One region of the Dickeya ananatis genome, then DNA from elsewhere that is predicted to be linked to it. Evidence: predicted binding sites of a transcription regulator. Region 1 holds the regulator's gene; each other region holds the start of a gene.
What was found. The regulator PurR, encoded in region 1, represses purine synthesis genes. The targets are predictions, from matches to a motif close to CANGCAAACGTTTGCNTG.
Positions count from the first base shown of each region.

Region 2: the regulator PurR is predicted to act here: its motif matches at 1,525-1,542, upstream of FGI04_RS19065 (NCS2 family permease).
Region 3: the regulator PurR is predicted to act here: its motif matches at 1,965-1,982, upstream of purT (formate-dependent phosphoribosylglycinamide formyltransferase).

Region 1 covers NZ_CP040816.1:1,418,500-1,421,786, reverse strand. Annotated here, with positions in the region: gene FGI04_RS06150 (C40 family peptidase) at 1-762, shown strand, start outside; gene cydH (cytochrome bd-I oxidase subunit CydH) at 866-955, opposite strand; gene purR (HTH-type transcriptional repressor PurR) at 1,341-2,366, shown strand; gene cfa (cyclopropane fatty acyl phospholipid synthase) at 2,797-3,287, shown strand, end outside.
Region 2 covers NZ_CP040816.1:4,274,326-4,277,612, forward strand. Annotated here, with positions in the region: gene FGI04_RS19055 (amino acid ABC transporter permease) at 1-727, shown strand, start outside; gene yieH (6-phosphogluconate phosphatase) at 752-1,423, opposite strand; gene FGI04_RS19065 (NCS2 family permease) at 1,697-3,034, shown strand; gene FGI04_RS19070 (4'-phosphopantetheinyl transferase family protein) at 3,113-3,287, opposite strand, start outside.
Region 3 covers NZ_CP040816.1:2,007,338-2,010,624, forward strand. Annotated here, with positions in the region: gene FGI04_RS08755 (S9 family peptidase) at 1-1,781, opposite strand, end outside; gene purT (formate-dependent phosphoribosylglycinamide formyltransferase) at 2,059-3,237, shown strand.

The DNA of each region.
Region 1 (3,287 bases):
AAGAAGTCTGCGGACAAAAAGTCGGTGGCGGCCGTAGCGCATTCCCCTCATACAAAATCGCAGCCTGAGAAAAGCACGCATACTGCCAGTACTCATACCACTAACAGTGCTCATGCAACTAAAGCGGTATTAGCTAAAACGGCAAAAAAAGAAACAACAAAGAAAGAGACGCTGGCGCAAGCTAAAACCAGCCACAAAGCCCATGAGCTGGCGGTGGCTAAAAGCGCACACAAAAAAGGTAAAGCGGCGGTCGACGAAGAAGATGAGGTAGCGGCCACATCTTCACATGGTAAAAGTAAGAAAGGTAAACACGATAAAGCGGCGCTGACCATCAGTGCTGCTCACCAAAAACGCTATCAGCACGCTAAATTGACTGCCATGAACAAGCTGATGAGCCAAATCGGTAAACCTTATCATTGGGGCGGTTCAACACCTTATTCAGGTTTTGATTGCAGCGGGCTGGTGTATTACGCCTATAAAGATGTGGTAAAAATCCCGATTCCGCGCACCGCCAATGAGATGTTCCACCTGCGTGACGCGGCTCCCATCAAGAAAAGCGAACTGGAAAGTGGCGACCTGGTGTTCTTTCGTATCACCAACCGCGGCGCTGCCGACCACGTTGGCGTCTACCTGGGCAATGGCCGTTTCATCCAGTCACCGCGATCGGGTTCCGATATCAAGATCAGTAAATTGAGTGAAGATTACTGGCAGGATCATTATGTCGGCGCTCGCCGCGTGGTGACACCGAAGACCATTCGCTAACAGTGATTCGCCAGATAATCACCGGCTAAACGACCTAATGAATAACGAGAAAAGGGGCACTAGCCCCTTTTCTGTTTTCTTTTTCTACACCGGCGATCTGCTATCAGTTCAATACCGCAGTGAAACCAAAGACAATGATCACCGCCAACGCAACCAACGTACTACACAGTGACATTTTCAAATTTGTATCCATCGTATTCTCCTGTATGTGACTGATGATCGCCGTCATCCCGTTACGTCTGAATCAGCACCGTATCCCGGCGGATGGGGAAACACACAAAGTATAGGTCTATTATGACCCGACTGAAGTCAAAAAACCGGTTTCTGCGTCACAGAGATAACACAAATTGCCTCTTCCCCTTTCGCTCTAAATCGGCCAAAATCCGCAGTTTACCGTGTACACTGCGTTGGTCGAAGCGTCAGCCCTCCCTTCAAGCTACACACCTCGGCATGTCTCCTACTGAAATGTTGCCTTGTTGTCCAGCAGGAGCAAAATTCACGCAGGCAAACGATTAACAACATATTTACTGCTGTAACAGACCCACGACTGTAACAGATGAGTTCAGGAGTCACTTTAGATGGCAACGATTAAAGATGTGGCAAAACGCGCAGGCGTTTCAACCACAACCGTATCACACGTGATTAATAAAACACGTTTCGTCGCCGAAGAGACCAAGGCTGCGGTACGCGCAGCTATTGATGAATTGCATTATTCACCCAGTGCGGTGGCCCGAAGCCTGAAAGTCAACCACACCAAATCCATCGGACTGCTGGCCACCTCCAGCGAAGCCCCCTATTTCGCTGAAATTATCGAAGCGGTGGAAAACAGCTGCTACGCCAGAGGCTATACGCTGATTCTGTGTAACTCTCACAATAATCAGGATAAACAGCGTGCTTATCTGTCCATGCTGGCGCAAAAACGTGTTGATGGCCTGCTGGTGATGTGTGCCGAGTACCCGCCTGAACTGCTGTCAATGCTGGCGGATTATCGCCACATCCCGATGGTCGTCATGGATTGGGGCGGAGCTCACAGCGATTTCACCGATACCATTGTTGATAATGCGTTTGCCGGTGGGTATATGGCCGGTCGTTATCTGATTGAGCGCGGGCACCGCGATATCGGCGCCATCCCCGGATCTCAGGGGCGCAATACTGGCAGCGGGCGTTATCTGGGCTTTCTGAAAGCGCTGAAAGAGGCGGATATTCCTCTACGTGAAGAGTGGGTGGTTCAGGGTGACTTTGAACCCGAATCAGGCTACAAAGCCATGCACCAGATTCTGGCGCAAAAACAGCGACCGACGGCGGTATTCTGCGGCGGCGATATTATGGCTATGGGGGCGATTTGTGCAGCGGATGAACTGGGCCTGCGTGTACCGCAGGATATTTCGGTGATCGGTTACGACAATGTGCGCCACTCCCGCTATTTTACGCCAGCGCTCACGACCATTCATCAGCCTAAGGAACGACTGGGACAAGCGGCATTCTCCATGTTGCTTGACCGCATCACCAGCAAACGCGAGGAAGCGCAAACCATCGAAGTCCACCCGACGCTGATCGAGCGTCGTTCTGTTGCCGACGGTCCATATCTCGATTACCGCCGTTAATGAATTAGCCAGACGATTTCGTTATCACTCGCAGGTGTGTCAACCGCCGCCATACCGCGCTGTAAAGCGCCAAAGCGTGCCTCCCTGGCACCCTAATATAGAACGCAATGTGCTGCTTTAGCCCGATGAATCTTGTCGACGGGTTAAAGCAGTCATACACTTGTCACTGTCATTGACGACAATAACCATGATCAGACGATGCTTTTAGCAGTACGCATCGCCTTACTTTTTCTACCCCACTAATGACTGTTGCACCGTTTGTCACGGCCGGGGTAGACGCCTTTCGTGTCGGCTTGTCTCTTATTTTCCTCTGAGGCTCTCAGGGATAGACGATGACGTGTGGAATGGGTACATCGAATACCCTCCCCATCGCCATAGTTGTCTGGTTTATCCCGTATAACGCATGTATCTGGCAAGGTAGGGAGAAGTTATGAGTTCATCTTATGTGGAGGATCTGGGTACCCCCAGTCAACCCTGGTTCCAACTGGTTAATGAAATGTTATCGGCCGCTGATATCGCCATTAACGGTTCGCGACCGTTTGATATTCAGGTCAAAAACCCTGAACTGTACAAGCGCATATTGCGTGACGGGTCACTGGGTCTGGGCGAAAGTTACATGGATGGCTGGTGGGAATGTGAACGGCTGGACATGTTTTTCCACCGTGCGATACGCGCCGGGCTGGAGAAGCAACTGCCCCAGCGTTGGCAGGATACGCTACGGATACTGATGGCGCGCCTGACCAATCTGCAATCGCGTCGGCGGGCATGGATTGTGGGTAAGGAGCATTACGACCTCGGTAATGATCTTTTTAGCCTGATGCTAGACCCGTACATGCAGTACTCCTGTGGTTACTGGAAACAAGCCGAAACCCTGGAGCAGGCACAACAAGATAAGCTGCGCCTCATTTGCGAGAAATTGCA
Region 2 (3,287 bases), 1.9 Mb from region 1:
TTACCTAATGTGGGGCACCTATCCCGATGGCCCGTTGGGGGGAGCGGCGTTGACGTTGGTGCTTAGCCTGATGGCCGGACTGACCTCGGCAATACTGGGAACGGTGCTGGGGGTCGCGCTGGCGATGTTGCGCGGCTGGGCTGGCGGGCTATTGGCTGTGGTGTTGGGTTTTTTCCGGGCGATTCCGGTGATCATGCTGATTTTTTGGACTTACTTTCTGTTGCCTATCGTGTTTGGCGTCGATATTCCCGAAATCACAACGGTGGTGTGCGCGCTGGCGCTGATCGCGTCGGCTTATCTGGCACATGGCGTGAAAGCGGGCATCATGGCGATAGGCCTGGGTCAGTGGCAGGCGGGGATGTCGCTCGGGTTAGGGCGCTGGCAAACACTGTGGCATATCGTATTGCCGCAGGCACTGCGCATGATGGTGCCGTCGTTCATCAATCAGTGGATTTCCCTGATTAAAGACACATCGCTGGCTTACATTGTCGGTGTCGGTGAGCTGACGTTTCTGGCAACGCAAGTGAATAACCGCAGTATGGTTTACCCGACAGAAGTGTTTCTGTTTATCGCGCTGGTCTATTTTATTTTTTGTCTGTCATTGGATTTGTTGGCGCAGGGGGTCAGCCGGCGTTTTCATGCCGGGCCGAAACCTGCCCGTCGCTGGCGAGTGTGGCGACGGCGGGCAACTGGCATACCTGAATCCCCATTGCGTGAAGTGGCCTGACGCATCAGGCAGGGCGTGGTAGCGTTAGGGAGTCGTCGTCAACGCCCATCCCTTGTCCTGCCACAGCGTGGGTAGCTGGGCCATGTCGTGAAACATCGTCACCAACGGGTGATGGATAGGCGCGTTATGCTCGTCAGCACAGTAGTAGAACACCGGTATACCGGCGGCGATGCCAGCCTGTGTGCCGGAGACGGAATCCTCCACCAGAATGCAGTTTTCCACCGTTACCCCCATCTGTTGTGCGGCGTGATGCAATAACGCCGGGTCCGGCTTCCATTTACCGATATCGTAGCCACTGTACAGATGCTCGCCAAAAAACGGCAACAAGCCGGTTAACCCGAGGGAATGCTGCATTTTGCTGACCGGACCATTGGAGACGATCGCTTTCGGCGTCCGAAGCGCTGTCAGCACCTCTTTCACGCCAGGGATCGGTTGTAGCGAAAGATCGAAAAGCCGCGCGACCTCCTGACGGAAATGACGCTCCATGTCTTCCACACAAACCGTCAGACCAAAACGTTCACTGATGCAGTCGATAATGTCGTAGAGCTTCATTCCTTTAAAGGTTTTGATGACCTCATCCAGCGGTAGCTGTACGCCATGGGGAATAAAGATATTGACGTAGGCCTGGCAGCAGATGACTTCGCTGTCGACCAACGTACCGTCACAGTCGAAAAATACGCATTCAATCTGGGACATGGGCGTTCCTTATCAGGGGACCAAAACCCCCACTTTACCTGACTGACTGGATAATGCGATGGTTGCGAAAATAAGCCGGTTACGGGGTGTGACTTCTGTAGCGGACAAACGTTTTCCCGTCAGGAAGTAAAGGGAAAACGCAGCGAACAGGCAGGAGATATAGAAAATAGTTATCGTTGGGAAAAAAAAGCTGACGGGTGCATTAACTGCTCCGTATTTTGGTATAGGATACCGGGCGATTATCTTTCCTTTCTTCTCTTTGGGTCATTTATCATGGATAAATCTCAGTCTGGTTCCGTTGCTGAGCAAGGGCTGCTGGAGCGCGTGTTCAAATTGAAGCAACACGGCACCACCGTTCGTACTGAAACCATTGCCGGGTTCACGACTTTCCTGACGATGGTGTATATCGTTTTCGTTAACCCGCAGATTCTGGGCGCGGCAGGGATGGACACCAAAGCGGTGTTTGTTACCACCTGTCTTATCGCTGCTTTTGGTAGTATTTTCATGGGATTGCTGGCCAATCTGCCGGTTGCGCTGGCACCTGCCATGGGCCTGAACGCCTTTTTCGCGTTCGTTGTGGTCGGCACCATGGGCCTGCCGTGGCAGGTTGCGATGGGCGCTATCTTCTGGGGCTCGGTAGGGTTCCTGTTGTTGACGGTATTCCAGGTTCGCTATTGGATGATCGCCAATATTCCGCTCAGTTTGCGCTTGGGTATTGCCAGCGGTATTGGTCTGTTTATCGCCATGATTGGCCTGAAAAACGCCGGGATTATTGTGCCGAACCCGGAAACGCTGGTGTCGGTCGGCAAGCTGACTTCGCATAGCGTGCTGTTGGGTGTGCTGGGCTTTTTCATTATCGTGGTGCTGGCGTCGCGTAATATTCATGCGGCGGTGTTGATCTCCATCGCGGTCACCACGCTGCTGGGCGCGTTGTTGGGAGATGTGAAATTCACCGGCGTATTTTCCATGCCGCCGAGCGTCAGCAATGTCGTCGGGCAGGTTGATTTGGCCGGGTCGCTGAATATCGGTCTGTCCGGGGTGATTTTCTCTTTCATGCTGGTGAACCTGTTTGACTCTTCCGGCACGCTGATTGGCGTGACCGACAAAGCAGGCCTGGTGGATGCTCGCGGTAAATTCCCGCAGATGAAACAGGCGCTGTATGTCGACAGTATCAGTTCGGTGGTAGGGTCATTTATCGGTACGTCGTCCGTGACTGCCTACATCGAAAGCTCTTCCGGTGTTTCCATCGGTGGCCGTACCGGCCTGACGGCCATCGTGGTGGGGATATTGTTCCTGTTGGTGATGTTCCTGTCGCCGCTGGCAGGGATGGTACCGGCCTATGCGGCTGCGGGTGCGCTGATTTATGTTGGTGTGCTGATGACGTCCAGCCTGGCCCGCGTTAACTGGGACGATTTGACCGAAGCCGTACCCGCGTTTGTGACCGCCGTGATGATGCCGTTCTCCTTCTCGATCACAGAAGGTATCGCGTTGGGCTTTATTTCCTACGCGGTGATGAAAGCGGCAACGGGTCGCTGGCGCGACATCAGCCCGTGTGTGATTGTGGTTGCGGTGTTGTTCCTGCTGAAGATCGTGTTTATCGACGCCCACTAATCATCGGTGAGCCGGGGTAACCCGGCTCGCTATTGATGATGTCGTTACTGGAATGTTTTCCTGCGCTTGCCTTGCCTGTTACATCACATACTGCGCGGACGCGTTTTCCGTCGCGTGGCTGCTGAGTTTGATATAGCGCCGCGACTGACGCTGTTGCTGGATGATTTCACCGGATTTGCGCATGCCATAAGCCGAGGTGTAATTCCACATCACCAACCGATCAAGACGCGGGGTATGGGCGCAAGCCCAGGCC
Region 3 (3,287 bases), 590 kb from region 1:
TGCTTGATGTACTGGTAATCAGCCGCGTTATTCGGATTGCCCCATTCATCATATTCGCCAGTAGTAAGCGGAATGGACTCATCCAACATGGTCGTGAGAACATCGACAAACGGCACCTGCGCCACCACCCCATAAAACAGTGAAGGTGCCATGTTTATGACGGCCCCCATCAGTAACCCACCGGCGCTGCCCCCCATCGCGAAGGTTTTTTTCGGGTCTCCATAACCTTGAGCCAGCAACGCCTGCGTGACATCGATGAAATCGGTAAAGGTATTCATCTTGTTGAATAGCCGTCCCTGATCGTGCCATTGCTGCCCCAATTCTCCCCCGCCGCGAATATGCGCCAGCGCATACACGAAGCCGCGATCCAGCAAGCTTAAACGACTGCTACTGAACTCTGGATCCATACTGCTGCCATAAGCACCATAGCCGTAAACCAGCAATGGACTTTGCGCCAGTTGGCAGTCTTTGTGATACACCAACGATACCGGTACCGATTCACCATCACGGGCGGTTATCCAGACTCGTTCGCTGCGGTAATTGTCGGCATCAAAATTTTTTACCGCGGATTGTTTGAGTACCACCTGCACATCGGTTGCCATATCCAGTTCATAGATGGTCATCGGCGTGGTCATTGAAGAGTAACCGTACCGCAGTTGTGTGCTCTCGGGCGTTGGGTTATAACTCAGCCAGCTCACGTAGGCTGGGTCATTAAACGCAATCTGGCGAGAAGCTGCCGTCTGCCAGTGAATATAGCGAATCTGGGTCAACCCACGTTCACGTTCTTCAACTACGTACCAGCCATCAAACAGTGCAAACCCTTCCAGCACACAGTCAGTACGTGGGCTGATCAATGGCTGCCATGTGGATTCGCTGGCATCATGCGCACGATAAAAGCCGAAGGTTTTGCCGTCTTTGTTGGAACGAACGTAAAAATCATCACGAAAATGGTCAATCACATACTCGTGGTCCGCCCGTCGTGGTAAAAACACCTGCGGTTTTGCCTGTGGGTCAGTCGCATCCAGCAACAGAATTTCAGTACTGGTAGTACTATCCAGATAGAGCAAGATATAGCGCTCGGAGGTAGTTTTATCCAGGCTGAGATAAAATGTGTCATCTGTTTCTTCATACACCAGCTCATCCTGCTGCGGATCATCCCCCAGACGATGGCGATACACCTGATAAGGCAGCAACGTCTGCGGATGTTTACGCACATAATAGAGGGTGTGGGAGTCTGCCGCCCATTCACTACCGGCGGACACATTATCCAGCCGATCATCCAGCCACTCACCGGTGGTCAGATCCTGAAACGTCACCACATACTGCCGACGGGAGAGCAGATCTTCTGCCACACTCATCAGTCGATTATCCGGGCTCACCCCCAATGCGCCAAGGCTATAGAACTCGCTGCCAGCCGCCCGTTGATTGCCATCCAGCAAGACCTGCCAGGTATCGGGCCCCGTTTCCTGCTCAGCCTGACGCTGATAGATAGCGTAATCTTTGCCGGGTTCATAACGACTTTGGTAGCGGTAGCCACGTTTGACATAAGGCACCGAGACATCTTCACCGGGGATACGCGCCACCATCTCCTCGTACAACGTTCGACGCAGAGCCTCATGAGGTGCCATCACCTGTTCGCAATAGCGATTCTCTTGCTGTAACCAGGCCAGCACATCCGGATTGTTGCGTTCATCATCCCGCAGCCAATAGTAGTTATCGATACGGGTATCGCCATGCATTGTCATCTTATGCGGGCGTTTTTCGGCTTGCGGCGCGCTCATGCACATCACTCCTTTCCATTCATTTGTCAGACTCTGCCTTACCGCTGCCCCACACTGGCACGCCAGCCATGGGGCAACAGCAAATGCCCAAAGCCTGTCATGAATCAGCAGGGGAATCCAGCTCGTACCGAGATCTGCACGGATTTTCACTCGCTTTTGCGTACCAGTACGCGAGTGATGCCAAACGCAAACGTTTTCGTTTATACTGCGGCCACGTTCGGGCCATAGTCCGCCCGTTTTTACCCCCTCTTTTCACAACACCATCAGGTATCAGGTTATGTTAACAATGGGAACAGCCCTGCGTCCCGGCGCCACTCGCGTTATGCTGCTAGGTTCCGGTGAACTGGGAAAAGAAGTAGCGATTGAGTGTCAGCGTTTGGGAATCGAGGTGATTGCGGTTGATCGCTATGCTGATGCCCCGGCGATGCAAGTCGCTCACCGCAGCCATGTCATCAATATGCTGGACGGCGACGCATTAAAACAGCTGGTGTTACAGGAACGCCCGGACTATATCGTGCCGGAGATCGAAGCTATCGCTACCGATATGCTGGTCGCTCTGGAACAGCAAGGGCAGCGAGTTGTGCCTTGCGCTGAAGCCACCCGTCTGACCATGAATCGTGAAGGTATCCGTCGGTTGGCAGCGGAAACGCTGGGGTTACCCACATCCAGCTATCGCTTTGCCGCCGACGAAGCGGCATTTCGTCAGGCCGCAGAGGAGCTAGGTTTTCCCTGCATCGTCAAACCCGTCATGAGTTCCTCAGGGAAAGGCCAGAGCCTTATCCGTTCACCGGAACAATTGGATCACGCCTGGCGCTACGCTCAGGAAGGCGGCCGAGCCGGTGGTGGAAAAGTGATTGTCGAAGGTCTGGTGAAGTTCGATTTCGAAATCACATTATTGACCATCCATGCCGCCGACGGCCTGCACTTCTGTGACCCTATCGGCCACCGTCAGGAAGACGGCGATTACCGTGAATCCTGGCAGCCGCAACACATGAGCAACGTGGCGTTGGCGCGCGCTAAAGAGATTGCCGGCAACGTAGTAAAAGCGCTGGGCGGGTTCGGTTTGTTTGGCGTGGAGCTGTTTATTTGCGGCGATGACGTCATTTTCAGTGAAGTTTCGCCACGCCCGCATGATACCGGTATGGTGACGCTTATTTCACAAGATCTGTCCGAGTTCGCTTTGCATGTCCGCGCTTTTCTCGGCTTGCCGATCGGTGCCATCCGCCAGTATGGGCCATCCGCTTCGGCGGTTATCCTGCCGGAACTGACCAGCAGCGATGTGCGCTATCAAGGTCTGGAACAGGCTCTGAAACCGCATACCCAGATTCGCCTCTTCGGCAAGCCAGACATCAGCGGGCGCCGCCGTATGGGGGTCGCGCTGGCGACAGCCGACAGTACAGACACAGCGGTAGACCTGGCGAAATCCTGCGCATCCGCCGTCAGTGTAAGCGGCTGAGACCTGCAATAAGGCAAGTCTGTCAGCCCGTCGATTCAGAATGCAAAAAA